2 regions of the Citrobacter enshiensis genome follow, and region 1 is predicted to be linked to the other one. Evidence: riboswitches for the same ligand, from Rfam matches in the RefSeq annotation. Region 1 holds a riboswitch; the other holds the start of a gene.
What was found. Region 1 has a riboswitch for thiamine pyrophosphate ahead of thiC (phosphomethylpyrimidine synthase ThiC). Riboswitches for the same ligand answer to the same signal wherever they lie in the genome.
Positions count from the first base shown of each region.

Region 2: it holds a riboswitch for thiamine pyrophosphate, as region 1 does, so the genes downstream of both, thiM (hydroxyethylthiazole kinase) here and thiC (phosphomethylpyrimidine synthase ThiC) in region 1, are expected to answer to the same signal.

Region 1 is NZ_CP119862.1:4,576,416-4,584,470, reverse strand. It holds gene thiH (2-iminoacetate synthase ThiH) at 1-628, opposite strand, end outside; gene thiG (thiazole synthase) at 625-1,395, opposite strand; gene thiS (sulfur carrier protein ThiS) at 1,397-1,597, opposite strand; gene thiF (thiazole biosynthesis adenylyltransferase ThiF) at 1,581-2,336, opposite strand; gene thiE (thiamine phosphate synthase) at 2,329-2,964, opposite strand; gene thiC (phosphomethylpyrimidine synthase ThiC) at 2,964-4,859, opposite strand; TPP riboswitch at 4,942-5,051, opposite strand; gene rsd (sigma D regulator) at 5,104-5,592, opposite strand; gene nudC (NAD(+) diphosphatase) at 5,690-6,463, shown strand; gene hemE (uroporphyrinogen decarboxylase) at 6,503-7,567, shown strand; gene nfi (deoxyribonuclease V) at 7,577-8,055, shown strand, end outside.
Region 2 is NZ_CP119862.1:1,698,363-1,706,417, forward strand. It holds gene P2W74_RS08135 (hypothetical protein) at 1-579, opposite strand, end outside; gene P2W74_RS08140 (hypothetical protein) at 702-1,064, opposite strand; gene P2W74_RS08145 (hypothetical protein) at 1,064-1,318, opposite strand; gene P2W74_RS08150 (YadA C-terminal domain-containing protein) at 1,384-2,349, opposite strand; TPP riboswitch at 3,027-3,123, shown strand; gene thiM (hydroxyethylthiazole kinase) at 3,157-3,945, shown strand; gene thiD (bifunctional hydroxymethylpyrimidine kinase/phosphomethylpyrimidine kinase) at 3,942-4,742, shown strand; gene P2W74_RS08165 (GntR family transcriptional regulator) at 4,787-5,533, shown strand; gene P2W74_RS08170 (PfkB family carbohydrate kinase) at 5,507-6,472, opposite strand; gene P2W74_RS08175 (ADP-ribosylglycohydrolase family protein) at 6,469-7,473, opposite strand; gene P2W74_RS08180 (nucleoside permease) at 7,470-8,055, opposite strand, start outside.

The sequences.
Region 1 (8,055 bases):
CTGGCGTTTCCAGCCGCCAGAAGAAGTCCTGCTTTTTCCCTTTTAGATGGTGCTGTGCGTACATCGCCTGATGGTAGGTTTCCTGATAGACCATTACGCCATCCAGTCCCAGGGTTTTGAGCTCGGCGTACTCTGCCTCTGACAGCGGTTGTACTTCCATCTGTAAAGAGGCGAACTGGCGGCGGATGGCCGGCAGATGGCGGCGAAAGTAGTCCATGCCTACTTTCGCCTGATGCTCTCCGGTTACCAGCAGCAGGTGCTCAAATCCCAGGGCACGAATGGCTTCACATTCACGGGAAATCTCATTGTCATCCAGCGTTTTGCGCTTGATGCGATTGCTCATCGAAAAGCCGCAATAGGTGCAGTCATTGGCACAAAGGTTGGAAAGATAGAGCGGGACGTAAAAACTGACCGTATTGCCAAACCGCTGGCGGGTGAGGCGTTGCGCCCGTTGTGCCAGCGGCTCCAGGTACGCACTTGCAGCAGGAGAGAGCAGCGCCATCATGTCATCGCGACTCAGTTGCGTGGCGTTCAACGCCCGTTCGACGTCAGCAGCCGTTTTGCTGTTGATGCGCAGGTGGATATCGTCCCAGTCCAACTCGCGCCAGCGGTCGGTGAACGTCTTCATGCCGATGTCTCCAGGAATCCGGTTAACGGGCTGGTGGGGTGAGCATGTGCGCTACGTCTTCCCGGTACGGCCTGACGCGCCAGAATGCCCGCTTCCACCGCCAAACGGAAGGCCTTCGCCATCATCACCGGATCGTCAGCCACCGCAATCGCCGTGTTCACCAGCACGGCGTCGGCACCCAATTCCAGGGCCTGTGTGGCGTGGCTAGGGACACCGATCCCCGCATCGACGACGACCGGCACGGTTGACTGCTGGATAATAATCTCCAGCATGGCGCGGGTTTCCAGCCCCTGATTTGAACCAATCGGCGCACCGAGTGGCATCACGGCGGCACAGCCGACCTCTTCAAGACGTTTGCACAGCACCGGGTCGGCCCCGCAGTAGGGCAACACCACAAAACCTTGCTTGACCAGCGCCTCGGCGGCTTTCAGTGTTTCTATCGGGTCTGGTAGCAACCAGCGCGCGTCGGGGTGAATTTCCAGTTTCAGCCAGTGAGTGCCCAGCGCTTCCCGCGCTAATTGCGCGGCAAAGATGGCCTCTTCCGCCGTTTTGGCGCCAGAGGTATTGGGCAACAGCGTGACGCCCGCTTCGATGAGCGGTGCCAGAATAGCGTCGTTGTGCTGACGCAAGTCAACGCGCTTCATCGCCAGCGTCACAAGCTCGCTGCCGGAGGCACGAATCGCCTCTGCCATTAAGGATGAAGAGGCGAATTTCCCGGTCCCCGTGAACAGATGTGAGTCGAACGTTTTATCTGCAATACGTAACATATCAGCCCCCGGCAATAACCTGAAAAAGCAGGATCTGATCACCGTCCTGCACGATTTGCTGTTCCCACTGTTCGCGCGGCAGGATCTGTTGATTCAGCGCCAGCGCGGCACCAGGCTTGAGTTGGTCGAGCTGATTCAGCAGGTCGGTAACAGACATTCCCCCGGCGCACTGCATCGGCTGATCATTAAACTGAATCTGCATGTTGCCCTCCGCATACCGGGCAGCCGCTGGCGCGTCGTAACGCCAGGCTGCGCCACTGGCTGGTTTTGGCGTCAAACAGACGCAGTTTACCCGTGAGCGTTTCCATGCCGTTCAGGAGTTTAATGGCCTCCAGCGCCTGCAATGTGCCCATCACGCCGACCACTGGCCCAACGATGCCTGCGGTACGGCAGTTGCGTTCCGGTTCTTCGTCGTCCGGCCACAGGCAGCGATAACAACCCTGCTCCCAGGGGGGTGTCAGAACCATCAATTGACCGCCAAAACCAACGGCGCTGGCGGTAATCAGTGGAGTATTGAGCGCGACGCAGGCGGCGTTGATCTGCTGGCGGGTGGCCATGTTATCGGTACAATCCAGCACCACATCAGCATTTGCTACCGCGTGTCGAAGCGCATCGCCGGTGAGCCGTTGCTGTAACGCCACCAGTTCAATATCCGGGTTGAGGCGCGCCAGCCTCTGCTTCGTGACGTGCGATTTTGGGCGGGCGATATCATCGGTGGTGAAGAGGATTTGCCGTTGCAGGTTGCTCAGATGCACATCGTCATCGTCAGCCAGAACCAACGTGCCGATGCCCGCACCCGCAAGATAGAGCGCGGCGGGCGAGCCTAATCCGCCTAAACCGATGACCAGCGCGTGGCTTGCGAGCAGCTTTTGCTGCCCTTCAATCGCGATATCGCCAAGCATGATCTGGCGGCTGTAGCGCATAAAGTCACGATCATTCATCGCCAGCTCCTGCGATCTCCAGCAACTGCGCGGTGGCAGCACGCCAGTCTGCTGCCTGCGTAATCGCGCTGACGACGGCAATACTGCCGACACCGGTAGCCAGTACCGCAGGCGCGCGCTCAAGGCTAATCCCGCCGATGGCGACGGCAGGATAATCAGCCAGACGTTCAATATGGCGTGCCAGCTGTTCCAGCCCTTGCGGGGCGGAGGGCATCTGTTTGGTTTGTGTTGGGAAGACATGCCCCAGCGCGATATACGAAGGACGCGCGGCCAGCGCCACGTCAATTTCCATATCATCATGGGTCGAGACGCCAAGGCGCAGCCCTGCCGCCTGAATCGCCTTCAGATCGGTGGTTTCGAGATCTTCCTGACCCAGATGGACACCGTACGCGTTGTGCTTGATCGCCAGTCGCCAGTAGTCGTTGATGAACAACCGGGCGTCAAAACGACGCCCCAGCGTAATCGCGGCGATAACGTCCGCTTCGACGTCTTCATCGCGCTTATCTTTAATCCGCAGTTGAATCGTGCGCACGCCCGCCTCCAGCAGGCGTTCAATCCAGAGTACGCTGTCCACCACCGGATAAAGTCCGAGACGGAAAGGGACAGTTGGGAAATCAGGCTGGTACATCAGGCTTCCTCCCGCTTCAGATAGATTTCATCGCCTTTGGCACGGAAGTTCTCCGACATGTCTGCCATGCCCACTTCAATGGTTTGTGCGGCGGCGTAGTCGCGAACTTCCTGGCTGATTTTCATCGAGCAGAACTTCGGCCCACACATTGAGCAGAAGTGGGCGACTTTGCCCGATTCCTGCGGCAGCGTTTCATCGTGGTACGCGCGGGCGGTGAACGGGTCGAGGGCCAGATTAAACTGGTCTTCCCAACGGAATTCAAAACGCGCTTTCGACATGGCGTTATCGCGGATTTGTGCGCCCGGATGGCCCTTTGCCAGGTCGGCGGCGTGCGCGGCGATTTTGTAGGTAATCAGCCCCTGTTTCACGTCTTCTTTGTTTGGCAGGCCGAGGTGCTCTTTCGGGGTGACGTAGCAGAGCATCGCGCAGCCAAACCAGCCAATCATCGCCGCGCCAATCCCGGAAGTGAAATGGTCATAACCCGGTGCGATATCAGTGGTCAATGGGCCTAAGGTGTAGAACGGCGCTTCATGACAGTGCTCCAGTTCCTCGGTCATGTTGCGGCGGATCATCTGCATCGGGACATGCCCTGGGCCTTCGATCATCACCTGCACGTCATATTCCCAGGCGGTTTTGGTCAGTTCACCGAGGGTGTGCAGTTCGGCAAACTGCGCTTCGTCGTTGGCATCCTGAATTGAGCCAGGACGCAGGCCATCGCCGAGAGAGAGCGCAACGTCGTAGGCGGCGCAGATTTCGCAAATCTCGCGGAAGTGCTCGTAGAGGAAGTTTTCCTGATGATGGGACAGGCACCATTTCGCCATAATCGAACCGCCGCGCGAGACAATCCCGGTCAGCCGTTTAGCGGTCATCGGCACGTAGCGCAGCAGCACGCCTGCGTGGATGGTGAAGTAATCCACCCCCTGTTCCGCCTGTTCCAGCAGCGTATCGCGGAAGGCTTTCCAGGTCAGATCCTCGGCGATCCCGTTGACCTTCTCCAGCGCCTGGTAGATCGGCACAGTACCGATCGGCACCGGGCTGTTACGCAGGATCCACTCGCGGGTTTCGTGGATATAGCGGCCCGTTGAAAGGTCCATCACCGTATCTGCCCCCCAGCGGGTGGACCAGACCAGTTTTTCGACTTCTTCTTCGATGGAAGACGTGACCGCCGAATTGCCGATATTGGCGTTTACTTTGACCAGGAAGTTGCGGCCGATAATCATCGGCTCAGATTCCGGATGGTTAATGTTCGCAGGAATAATCGCGCGTCCGGCGGCCACTTCATCACGGACAAACTCCGGGGTGATGTTTTCCGGCAGGCGTGCGCCAAAGCCTTCGCCTGGATGCTGGTGGCGTAACACCTCACTGCGAATGCGCTCGCGCCCCATGTTTTCACGGATAGCGATGAACTCCATCTCCGGCGTGACGATACCCTGGCGCGCATAATGCAATTGCGTGACGCATTTTCCGGTTTTGGCACGTTTCGGCGTTAACAGGCCGCTAAAACGCAGTTCATCGAGGCCGTCATCGGCCAGACGCTCTTTGGTATAGGCAGAGCTGCGGTCGGTCAGTGCTTCGCTATCGGCGCGGGCGTCAATCCACGGTTGACGCAGTTTTGCCAGACCCTGTTCAACATTAATCGCGATATCAGGATCGCCATACGGGCCCGAGGTGTCATACACCGGAATGGCTTCGTTTTCTTCGTATTGTGGATGGTCTTTTGTGCCGCCGGTTAACGTCGGACTAAGCTGGATTTCGCGCATTGGGATGCGGATATCCGACTGCGAGCCGGTGATATAGATCCGTCTGGAGTTCGGAAAGGCGGTGCCTTCCAGCGTATTGATGAAGTGTTGGGCGTGTTCGCGTTGCTGGCGACGGGTTAATTTTGTTGCAGACATAGCTCATTCCAAAAAAGTAAGGACATGGCTTGTCAGACGACGGATGAAGCAAGAGAGACGATCGCCGCAATGGCGATGCAATAGCAGATTGACTCTTGTTCCCTTCGCAGGTTTTAACCTGATCAGGTTCCGCGGATCCCGAATTAACGGTCTCAGCCCGTGCTTTCACACTGGGCACTCCGACAAGAAATAACCCCCGCTAAAGGGGGCGATAAAAGTAAGTTACGCGTTAATAGCGTCGAACTCAAGCAGGACGTTTATCCCTGGCGCTGTCGTGCATCGCGTCAAAGACCAGCATAATTAGCTTATCTTCAAGGATAAATCGGGATTCCAGCGCTTCGCCGATATCTGATAAAACCTTTTGAAATTCAAGGTAGTTATCATGATCGATGGCCATTTCCAGGCTGGAGTCGTAGTAATCCATAATGCATTGGGTATTGGCTTCCAGCAATGGCCAGATTTTCGTTGCGTTTAAAAGCTGCCCGTTACCTTCCAATTTATGGAGAATACGTTCATAAATACTGAAGTGTCCGGCGGAAAGGTAATCGACCAGGCTTTGACAAAAATCATCCAGCGCTTTTTCGTTTAAGCGCATATACGATTCTTTGCCAGGCTTAATGCCAACCAGATTGTAGTAAGCCACGAGCAGATGCTTACGTACATGTAGCCAGCGATCAACCAGTTTATTACTTCCTCTGACGTGTTCTGTCAGGTTATCCAGCTGGTTTAACATGATTGACTCCGCAAGTTTAGATTCAAAAAACTGCTCACTCAAAAATGTAAAAATAATGTAAACAACATGCCTGTGAAGCAAAGGTAGCGCAAGAGATATGGATCGTATAATTGAAAAATTAGACAGCGGCTGGTGGATTGTCAGTCATGAGCAAAAAATATGGCTACCTCGCGGAGAGCTGCCACATGGCGAAGCGGCAAGTTTTGATCTGACGGGGCAGCGCGCACTCCAGATCGGGGAGTGGGAAGGCGAACCCGTCTGGTTGGTACAGCAGCATCGCCGCCATGATATGGGATCCGTACGGCAGGTTATCGATCAGGATGTCGGCCTGTTTCAACTGGCCGGGCGCGGCGTGCAACTGGCGGAGTTTTACCGTTCGCATAAATTCTGTGGCTACTGCGGTCATTCGATGTACCCGAGTAAAACCGAATGGGCCATGTTGTGCAGCCATTGCCGCGAACGCTATTACCCTCAAATAGCCCCTTGTATTATTGTGGCTATTCGCCGGGATGACACCCTTTTGCTCGCCCAACATACCCGCCATCGCAATGGTGTGCATACGGTGCTGGCCGGATTTGTTGAAGTGGGGGAAACCCTGGAACAAGCGGTGGCGCGTGAAGTCATGGAAGAAAGCCGTATTAAAGTGAAGAACCTGCGCTATGTCACGTCTCAGCCGTGGCCCTTCCCGATGTCGCTCATGACGGCGTTTATGGCGGAGTACGACAGCGGGGAGATTGTGATCGATCCGAAGGAGTTACTGGACGCGGGTTGGTACCGTTATGACGATCTTCCGTTACTGCCGCCGCCGGGCACTGTCGCACGTCGGTTGATCGAAGATACGGTGGCAATGTGTCGGGCAGAGTACGAGTGACATGATACACTGGGCGCATAACGCTAAAGGAATGTAAAAATGACCGAACTGAAAAACGATCGTTACCTGCGTGCGCTGCTGCGCCAGCCCGTTGATATCACCCCTGTATGGATGATGCGGCAGGCAGGCCGTTATCTCCCGGAGTATAAAGCCACCCGTGCACAAGCGGGCGATTTTATGTCACTGTGCAAAAATGCCGAGCTGGCGTGCGAAGTCACCCTCCAGCCGCTGCGCCGTTACCCGCTTGATGCGGCGATCCTCTTTTCGGACATCCTGACCATTCCGGATGCGATGGGCCTGGGGCTTTACTTTGAAGCCGGAGAAGGCCCGCGCTTTACCGCGCCGGTGACCTGCAAAGCCGACGTCGATAAACTGCCAATCCCTGATCCCGAAGATGAACTGGGCTACGTGATGAATGCGGTACGTACTATTCGTCGCGAACTGAAAGGCGAAGTCCCGTTGATTGGTTTTTCCGGCAGTCCATGGACGCTGGCGACATACATGGTGGAAGGCGGTAGCAGCAAAGCCTTTACCGTCATTAAAAAGATGATGTATGCAGACCCGCAAGCGCTCCATTTACTGCTCGATAAACTGGCGAAAAGCGTCACGCTGTATCTCAATGCGCAGATCAAAGCGGGCGCGCAGTCGGTGATGATTTTCGATACCTGGGGCGGCGTGCTGACCGGGCGCGATTATCAGCAGTTCTCACTTTATTACATGCATAAAATTGTCGATGGTCTCCTGCGTGAGAATGAAGGGCGTCGTGTGCCGGTCACGCTGTTTACCAAAGGCGGCGGCCAATGGCTGGAAGCGATGGCGGAAACGGGCTGTGATGCGCTGGGGCTCGACTGGACCACAGACATTGCCGATGCGCGTCGTCGCATAGGACACAAAGTGGCGCTGCAGGGGAATATGGACCCCTCCATGCTGTATGCCCCTGCGGCGCGTATTGAAGAAGAAGTCGCGACGATTCTGGCGGGATTCGGCCAGGGTGAAGGCCACGTCTTTAACCTCGGGCACGGCATTCACCAGGATGTGCCGCCAGAACATGCTGGCACCTTTGTGGAGGCAGTACACCGGATTTCAGCGCAGTATCACCAGTAAGGGATCGGCATGGATCTCGCGTCGCTACGCGCTCAACAATGTGAACTGGCTGCATCGGTTTCCCGCGAAGATCGTCTGGATAACGATCCCCCGGATCTGATCGCAGGCGCTGATGTTGGGTTTGAGCAGGGCGGTGAAGTGACGCGAGCCGCAATGGTGCTGTTGAAGTATCCTTCGCTTGAACTGGTGGAGTACAAGGTGGCGCGTATCGCCACCACCATGCCGTATATTCCTGGTTTTCTCTCCTTTCGTGAATATCCCGCGCTGCTGGCCGCGTGGGAACAACTCTCGCAAAAGCCTGATTTAGTGTTTGTCGATGGTCACGGTATTTCTCATCCGCGTCGCCTCGGCGTTGCCAGCCATTTTGGGCTGCTGGTGGATGTGCCGACCATCGGCGTGGCGAAAAAACGGCTGTGCGGCAAATTTGACCCTCTCTCTGCCGAACCCGGTGCTCTGGCGCCGTTAATGGATAAGGGCGAGCAACTGGC
Region 2 (8,055 bases), 2.0 Mb from region 1:
GGATTGAAATGAAATTTGCCAACATTTATCAACAAATTGACTGCTCATTTCTGGGGTAAGGTTAGCTGAATCCGATAATTTATCAAAATGCAAAAGATGGGCAATAACAAAATCATAAATGCTATCAAGTTTTTTGAATATCTCGGATAAACAAAAAATACAGTATGCTACATAGGCTTCACGATCATTACCACAAGGGCAATAGACGGAGTATTGTTTGCTTAACGCAATCGCAATGTCGCGGTATGTAGTCGCGCCATTGTGTTCAATTTCATTCACCCCGTCGGCATAGAGTGGGCTACACGCTTTCAGGAATAAGTTGAAGTATATCTTATTGCACCAGTAATCATTATTGATAGCGACAAAGTTTTCACTTTGTTCAAAGTTATCAAGCATCAGATTTGTAGCCAGTTCGAGTGCTTTTATATTATCGCCGTTGATCTCTACTTTAGCCTGATTGAAGACTCGGAACAATTCAGAGACGTTAAAAAGATCCAGGCTATTAGGTTCGAATTTAATTTTTCTATTACGCTCAGAAACAGAATTCACGAGCGCATTAATGTAAATGGGCTGTATCATTTCACTAACCTTACCAAAAATAGATATTATTTTATTATGCAAAGAGTAGCAGAGGTCGATATGTATTAAAAAAGCATTCAATAAAGTGTTTTATGGTGGTTTGTCCTTAAGCCTGATATTACTTACTTTGCATATCCAGCAAATTGGTCATTCTTCATTACGGCAATTTTATGGTTTTTATAAGTGATGATTTTATAGATCCCTTGTTGCCATGTGGCACCGTATCCACCGGATTCAATCACCGCCGCCGGTTTACCATCGACCGTGACGCTCTCGTTAATTTTCCAGATGATTTTTAAGCCGTCATAGTGCTTGATGATTGTTTGGCTATCAGAAACAGCCTGGTGATTACCACAAGTACCGGCCGCATCCTCGACTTGCGTACAGCCAGATTTCGCCAGCTTATCACGATAAGAATGACTGATAGCAAAAGCCGGAGAGGTGGCCAGGGTAGCCAGAACTATAGATACAATCAGCGTTTTCATTAATAACCCTCGCTGTTGGCGCTTTTGCGATGGTGGTGAGTCTGGTCAGTTTTATTGCTGTACAGCGCGTTGGCGTTTTCTAACGCTTGTTTCTCCGCTGCGGCGTTAATCGCCGATTGACGGTTTTGATCTGCAATATAGCAAGCATCACGACTGACGCCTTGCGACTCACATGCCGCCATACGAGAAGCGGAGGTAGAGCAGCCACTCAGAATAGAGCACACGGTGGCCAGAATAAGAATACCTTTCATCATATACCTTTATCTATTTGAAATATGCCTTCATATCATCCCCTGTTTTATAAGGGGGATTGTTATTATTAGAAACCGATGCCTACACCCGCGCCCATCGCAAAATCATTATTGGTTGAATCGCTAATTCCTGCTTTGATAATGGTGTTACTGCCTGCGTGGAACGATGCACCAACACTTAACGCTTGCTCATTTTTAAAAGAACCCACACCCGCAGAAACCATCATGGCCTGGCTTGCCTGAACCTGTGGCATTGAAGCAATCGCAATTGCTGAAGCAGCGCCGCTGCGAGCCTCTTTTTTGTTACTGTCGACTTCATCTTTTAACGAATTGAACTGCGCATTGCTGCTGGCTTGCTGTTGAGTGAAAAACTGCTTCGCATCCTGAAGGTCTTGCGCGACATTTGCCGATTGCTTAGCGGTAGCGGCAATCGCCTGGCTATTACCGGCGACTTTCGATTGCGTCGCGCTATCGACTTTCGTCACCGTGGTGGTGACACCATCACGTCCATCTTTGCCATCTTTTGGTTTAGGGGCGTCTTCAAGTGCTTTGATGCGTGTATCTTCATGAATATTTTGATTCAACAACGCATGATTCACTTGCTGCTGGTCGGATTTGTTGGTGGTGATTTGCGTTTGCAAATTCTTATCCCCACTCACACGGTTAGCCGTTTCACTATCAGCAGTGCTCTGATCCGCTTTGGTGTTAAATAAAATACCGATTTGATGATTATTAGAGGCAATTTGACCCGTGTGTAAATCGGCTTGTGTTTGAACATCGTCCACTTTCTGGTTTACGACAATGACTGCATCTTTCGTGCTATTTAAATCAGCATCGACAGACGTAATGCGATTGGTATTATTTTGAATCTGATCCAGGTCGTATGTTTTAACAGACTCATCAACCCCTTTAACAGCGATAAAGGTATTTGTACCATCTATCGTACCGATATAACCAACGCTGGCAGCATGAGCAGAAGAAATGGCAATGGCGCTAAAAACAACAACAGAAACCGCAGATTTAACAAATTTCATTTAAACGTTCCTACAAGAAATTAACATAAGTGTTATTACTCTTATTTTTAAGCGTTGAGACGATCTTTGTCTCTTCCAGACAATATCTTACCGAGTGGTGACTAATTTCCTTTTTTAGTAACGCGAATAAACTATCCAGCAACGTGATAGGTTAAACTTTGACGCAGATCACGTATGGCACGAATAGCTAAAGGTGTGAGGTGTAAAAATCTGCTGTTACCCAGATCAATAGAAGATAAGAGAATAAAGAGTGGAGGGAGTGAATTATATTTAATCTAAGAATGAGATTATGTAATGTAGGTTATTATTTCCTTTTGCTGCTTTATTTTTCCTACAACATTTTGGGTTTATTGGTTATGCATGGTGTTAATATTTTAGATAGAGTGGTTTTATTAGGTTGTTTAAAGTAGAACAAGTGATATTGATATGTGAAAAATATACATAACATTAATCACAGATACCATGCTCAATAACGTCATCTTTACCGTTTAGCGAATGCCTGAAGGCGTTTACCGGATGAGATATTTACGGTGAAATGGGCGTGATATTTGCTGGCGTAATTTACGACTTTCACCCTCCGGCTGCTAATGGCGTAGCGAGGATGTCAGGCTGTGAGCAAGGGCTTGCAATCGCGTACTGCTTTCCTTACTCTGTTAATATTAAAGAGATTTGTACTACTCAACGACTCGGGGTGCCCTTCTTTGTGAAGGCTGAGAAATACCCGTACCACCTGATCTGGATAATGCCAGCGTAGGGAAGTCTGACACTGCTCGTGTCTCATCTTCTTCACGCGGGCAGGAGCTGAACATGCAGCCTGACCTGCACAGCCGCGCTCTGGCGGCTCACACCTTGCACCAATTTCGAACACTTTCTCCCCTCACGCACTGTATGACGAATGACGTCGTACAAACGTTTACGGCGAACACATTGCTGGCGTTAGGCGCTTCGCCTGCCATGGTGATTGAACCTGAAGAAGCGGGCCAGTTTGCCGCTATCGCGAGTGCGCTACTGATTAATGTCGGAACACTGACACAGGCGCGCGCTGAAGCCATGCGCACGGCGGTGGAGCAGGCGCGCATTGCCAATACCCCCTGGACGCTTGACCCTGTCGCCGTGGGCGGGCTCGATTTCCGTCGTCGCTTTTGCCTGAATCTGTTGGCGCTGCAACCTGCCGCTATTCGCGGTAATGCATCTGAAATTCTTGCGCTTGCCGGAATGTCTGCGGGCGGGCGCGGAGTGGACACGACCGATACAGCAACCTCGGCGTTACCCGCAGCGCGAGCCCTGGCGCGTCAGTGCGGAAGTGTCGTGGTGGTGACGGGAGAGGTGGATTATGTGACCGATGGTCAACGTGCAGTCAGTGTCACCGGTGGCTCACCATTGATGACGCGTGTCGTGGGAACGGGGTGTGCTTTATCCGCGGTGGTTGCCGCCTGCTGTGCGTTGCCGGGGAATACGCTGGACAATGTCGCCTCCGCCTGTAGCTGGATGAAGCAAGCCGGACAATTGGCAACCGCCCGCAGTCAGGGACCTGGCAGTTTTATTCCCGCTTTTCTTGATGCTCTCTATAACCTGAACGCGGAGGAATATGCATGAAACGGATAAATGCTTTAACCATTGCTGGCACGGATCCCAGCGGCGGTGCGGGAATTCAGGCCGATCTGAAAACATTCTCGGCACTCGGTGCGTATGGTTGCTCAGTCATTACCGCGTTAGTCGCGCAAAATACGCGCGGCGTTCAGTCGGTCTACCGAATCGAACCTGATTTTGTCGCGGCGCAGCTTGATTCTGTGTTCAACGATGTGCGAATTGATACCACCAAGATCGGTATGCTGGCGGAAACCGATATCGTAGAGGCGGTGGCCGAACGTTTACAGCGCCATCAGGTGAAAAATGTGGTGCTGGATACCGTCATGCTGGCAAAAAGCGGCGATCCGCTGCTTTCGCCTTCCGCCATCGAGACGCTGCGAACCCGCTTGTTGCCGCAGGTATCCATTATTACGCCAAATTTACCTGAAGCCGCAGCGCTGCTGAACGCTGAGCATGCGCGAAGCGAGCGGGAAATGCGGGAGCAGGGTCGCGCGCTGCTGGCGATGGGCTGCGGCGCTGTGCTCATGAAAGGGGGACATCTGGATGATGCGCAAAGCCCGGACTGGCTGTTTACGCGCGAAGGGGAGATGCGTTTTACTGCTCCCAGAGTGAACACCAAAAACACCCATGGCACGGGCTGTACGCTGTCGGCGGCGCTGGCGGCGCTTCGTCCTCGCCACCAAAATTGGGCCGAAACGGTGCAGGAGGCAAAAATCTGGCTTTCTGCGGCGCTGGCTCAGGCAGATACGCTGGAAGTGGGCGAGGGGATTGGGCCGGTACATCATTTCCACGCATGGTGGTAATGGTAGTATACTGGCAACAGACTCGTCTGCCAGGAAAAAGATAAATGGAACAATCGCATACCCGGCTGATTGCGCAACTGAACGAACGAATTTCAGCGGCGGATAATACGCCGCTTTACATGAAGTTTGCAGAAACGGTCAAGAATGCTGTGCGCAGCGGTATTCTTGAACATGGCAATATTTTGCCTGGTGAGCGTGATCTTAGCCAGTTGACTGGCGTTTCGCGAATTACGGTTCGTAAAGCGATGCAATCGCTGGAAGAAGAAGGGGTGGTGACCCGTGCGCGCGGATATGGGACGCAAATCAACAATATTTTTGAGTATTCCCTGAAAGAGGCACGTGGTTTTTCTCAGCAGGTGGTCCTACGCGGTAAAAAGCCCGATACGCTGTGGGTCAATAAACGCGTAGTTACCTGCCCGGACGAGGTGGCGCAACAACTGGCGATCGCGACCGGAAGTGAGGTCTTCCTGCTAAAACGCATTCGCTATGTGGATGAGGACGCGGTTTCCATCGAAGAATCATGGGTGCCGGTGCATCTTATTCATGACGTGGATGCCATTGGCGTCTCACTGTATGACTATTTTCGCAGCCAGCACATTTTTCCCCAGCGTACGCGTTCTCGCGTGAGTGCTCGTATGCCGGATGCCGAGTTTCAGTCACATATTCAGATGGACAGCAAAGTGCCGGTGCTGGTGATAAAGCAGGTGGCGCTTGATCAACAACAGCGGCCCATTGAGTACAGCATCAGCTACTGTCGCAGCGATCTATACGTTTTTGTGTGCGAGGAGTAGTTCTTCGCGCAGCGGCGCGCAATCCCCCCCGCGATGCCCAACCACCCAGGATGCCACTGCGTTGCCGAGCAGTACGGCATCTGCCAGTGACCAGCCGGATGACAGTCCGGCCAGCACGCCTCCGGCATGGCTGTCTCCCGCGCCGATTGTGTCTACGACCTCGACCGGAAACGCCGGGACGCAGCCCGCAGCGTGCTGACTGAAGAACCATGCGCCGTCTTTATCGTGGCGCACGACCACCGGCGCGGAAAATCGCGCCAGCCAGGCTGCGCCAAAGGCGGTCATTTCGGTACTGAGTTCAAAGCGTTCGGCGGCGATTTCCGCCTCCTGGCGGTTGAGAGACACCAGAGGACGCAGTGCCATAATCCGTGACATTAATGCCTCTGGAATATCGCCGATACGTGGGCCGAAATCGATAAAAGGCGTCACGTCGTCCAGACCTTCCAGCCAGCACACCAGCCGTTCACCGCAAGGGGCGGCGAGCTGATAGCCGGAGAGATAGAGCAAACTCTGGCGGGGGACGGACAACTGCGCCAGCCAGTCGCTATTCCACTGGTTTTCTACGCCGCTGAATGACATAAAGGTGCGTTCGCCATCAGGCTCCACCAGGGCCAGACACCAGCCGTTATCACCTTCGGCGTTGTCGATCAGACTCTGTAAACCCTCTTTTGCCATTCGGTTACGGATAATATCCGCCCATACGCCCTGGCCCAGCGGTAGGGCATTGCTGGCTTCAATCCCCAGACGTTTTAAGGCCACGGCGATATTCAGCGCGCAGCCGCCAACATGCACACCCTGTTGTTTTAACTCAATGTCGCAGCCGCGCCAGGGCAGAGCCCAGGCATCGGCAATCACGTCAATCACCGCCGCGCCAACCACGGTGACAGGGCGACGGGTGGTCAGGGTCGGCAACAGATCTCGCAGGTGCGCAGCATTCATGCTACCTCCCGCATTTGACGCAAACGCACCAGTTCGGTGGCGTAGCGAGCAAAATCCAGCTGATTAACTGCATCCAGTTCTTGTTTCAGGTCCGGGGAGATAGCCCCAATACCGTTTAATGCGCCGCAAATGGCGGTCGCCATCGCGCCAATGGTGTCGGTATCGCCGCCGAGGTTGGCGCAAAGGATCGCGCAACGATTCGGGTCGGTCTGCGCCAGCTCCACCATCGCGATGGCGCAGGGCACGGATTCAATGGTGCTGGTGCCCGCGCCGACGACCTGGTAAAGCTGTTCGCTGGCGGATTCAACGCCGTTGGCCTCACGAACGATCTTCAACGCCAGTTCCAGACGGGCCGAGAGCGAAGCGCTAAAGGTGGTGATGCGTTTTTGCTGTGCGTGATGGGCGATGGCAGGCAGTGAGTCGACAATTCCCTCCCAGGACTCGCCATCAATGGCGCGAGAAATCGCCCACGCGACCACCACGGCGCCTGCCACCGCGAGATCGGACTTATGCGTTGGACTGGAGGCCAACGCTACCTCATCAATAAAGGTATTCAGAGAATGGGTCGGTAACAGGCAGCCTAACGGTGAGACGCGCATCGCAGCACCGTTAGTGACGCCGTTGTTCTCAAGCTCAGCCACAGGTTTACCGTTACGGATGGCGTTAAGCGCAATTTTGGACGTTGGGCCAAGTACGTTTTTGTTGAAAGCATCGAAGCGTTCCGCCCACGCCAGAATGTTTTGTCCGATCACGTCAGGATTAATTTTCCCGTCGCATTCGAGCAAGGCATCCGCCAGACACAGCGCCATGGACGTATCGTCAGTAAACTCCGCCCTGGCAAAATAACAGGCGGCGTTGTTCTCCTTTGGACCCGCCAGGAAGCGGTCAATCCAGCCAAAATGTGCTTTCACGCGCGTTCTTGGCCACAGCTCCGACGGCATTCCCATCGCATCCCCTAATGCTTGCCCGTAAAGAGCGCCGAGAATACGTTCAGCTTTCATTTTACTTCCCCTTGTGTCAGTGCAATATCGCGATCGTCCACGTTAATGGTGGTGATTTCCTTATCGGATTCGCGAAAGAAAATCATAAACAGGACAGCAATCACCGCGATCATCACCGCGCCAAATGTCCACATGCCCGCCCAGTTGAAGGTGAGGCCGTTTACAGGCTCTTTATACGCAAACATTTTTTCCATCATCATGCCGCCGAGGCGGTAGCCCAGCAGGCTGCCAAACCCCTGGCAGCAGAGCGTAATCAGGCCCTGAGCCGCCGTACGCATATGAACTGGCGCCTTTTTGTCGACATAAATGTAGGCTGTCACGTAGTAGAAATCGTAACTCACGCCATGAAGCAGAATGCCGAGGAACAGCAGGGCGTAAGTGAAGTATTCCTCTGCGCCGCCGTAAATAAAGAATCCATAGCGAATGGCGGCGGTGATAAGACCAAGCAATAGAACCTTTTTAATACCAAAACGTTTGGTAAAGAAAGGCAACGCCAGCATAAAGAAGATTTCAGAGAACTGCCCAAGCGTCATCCAGCCGGTCGCATTTTGCATGCCCACTTCCGTCAGATAGCCATTGGCG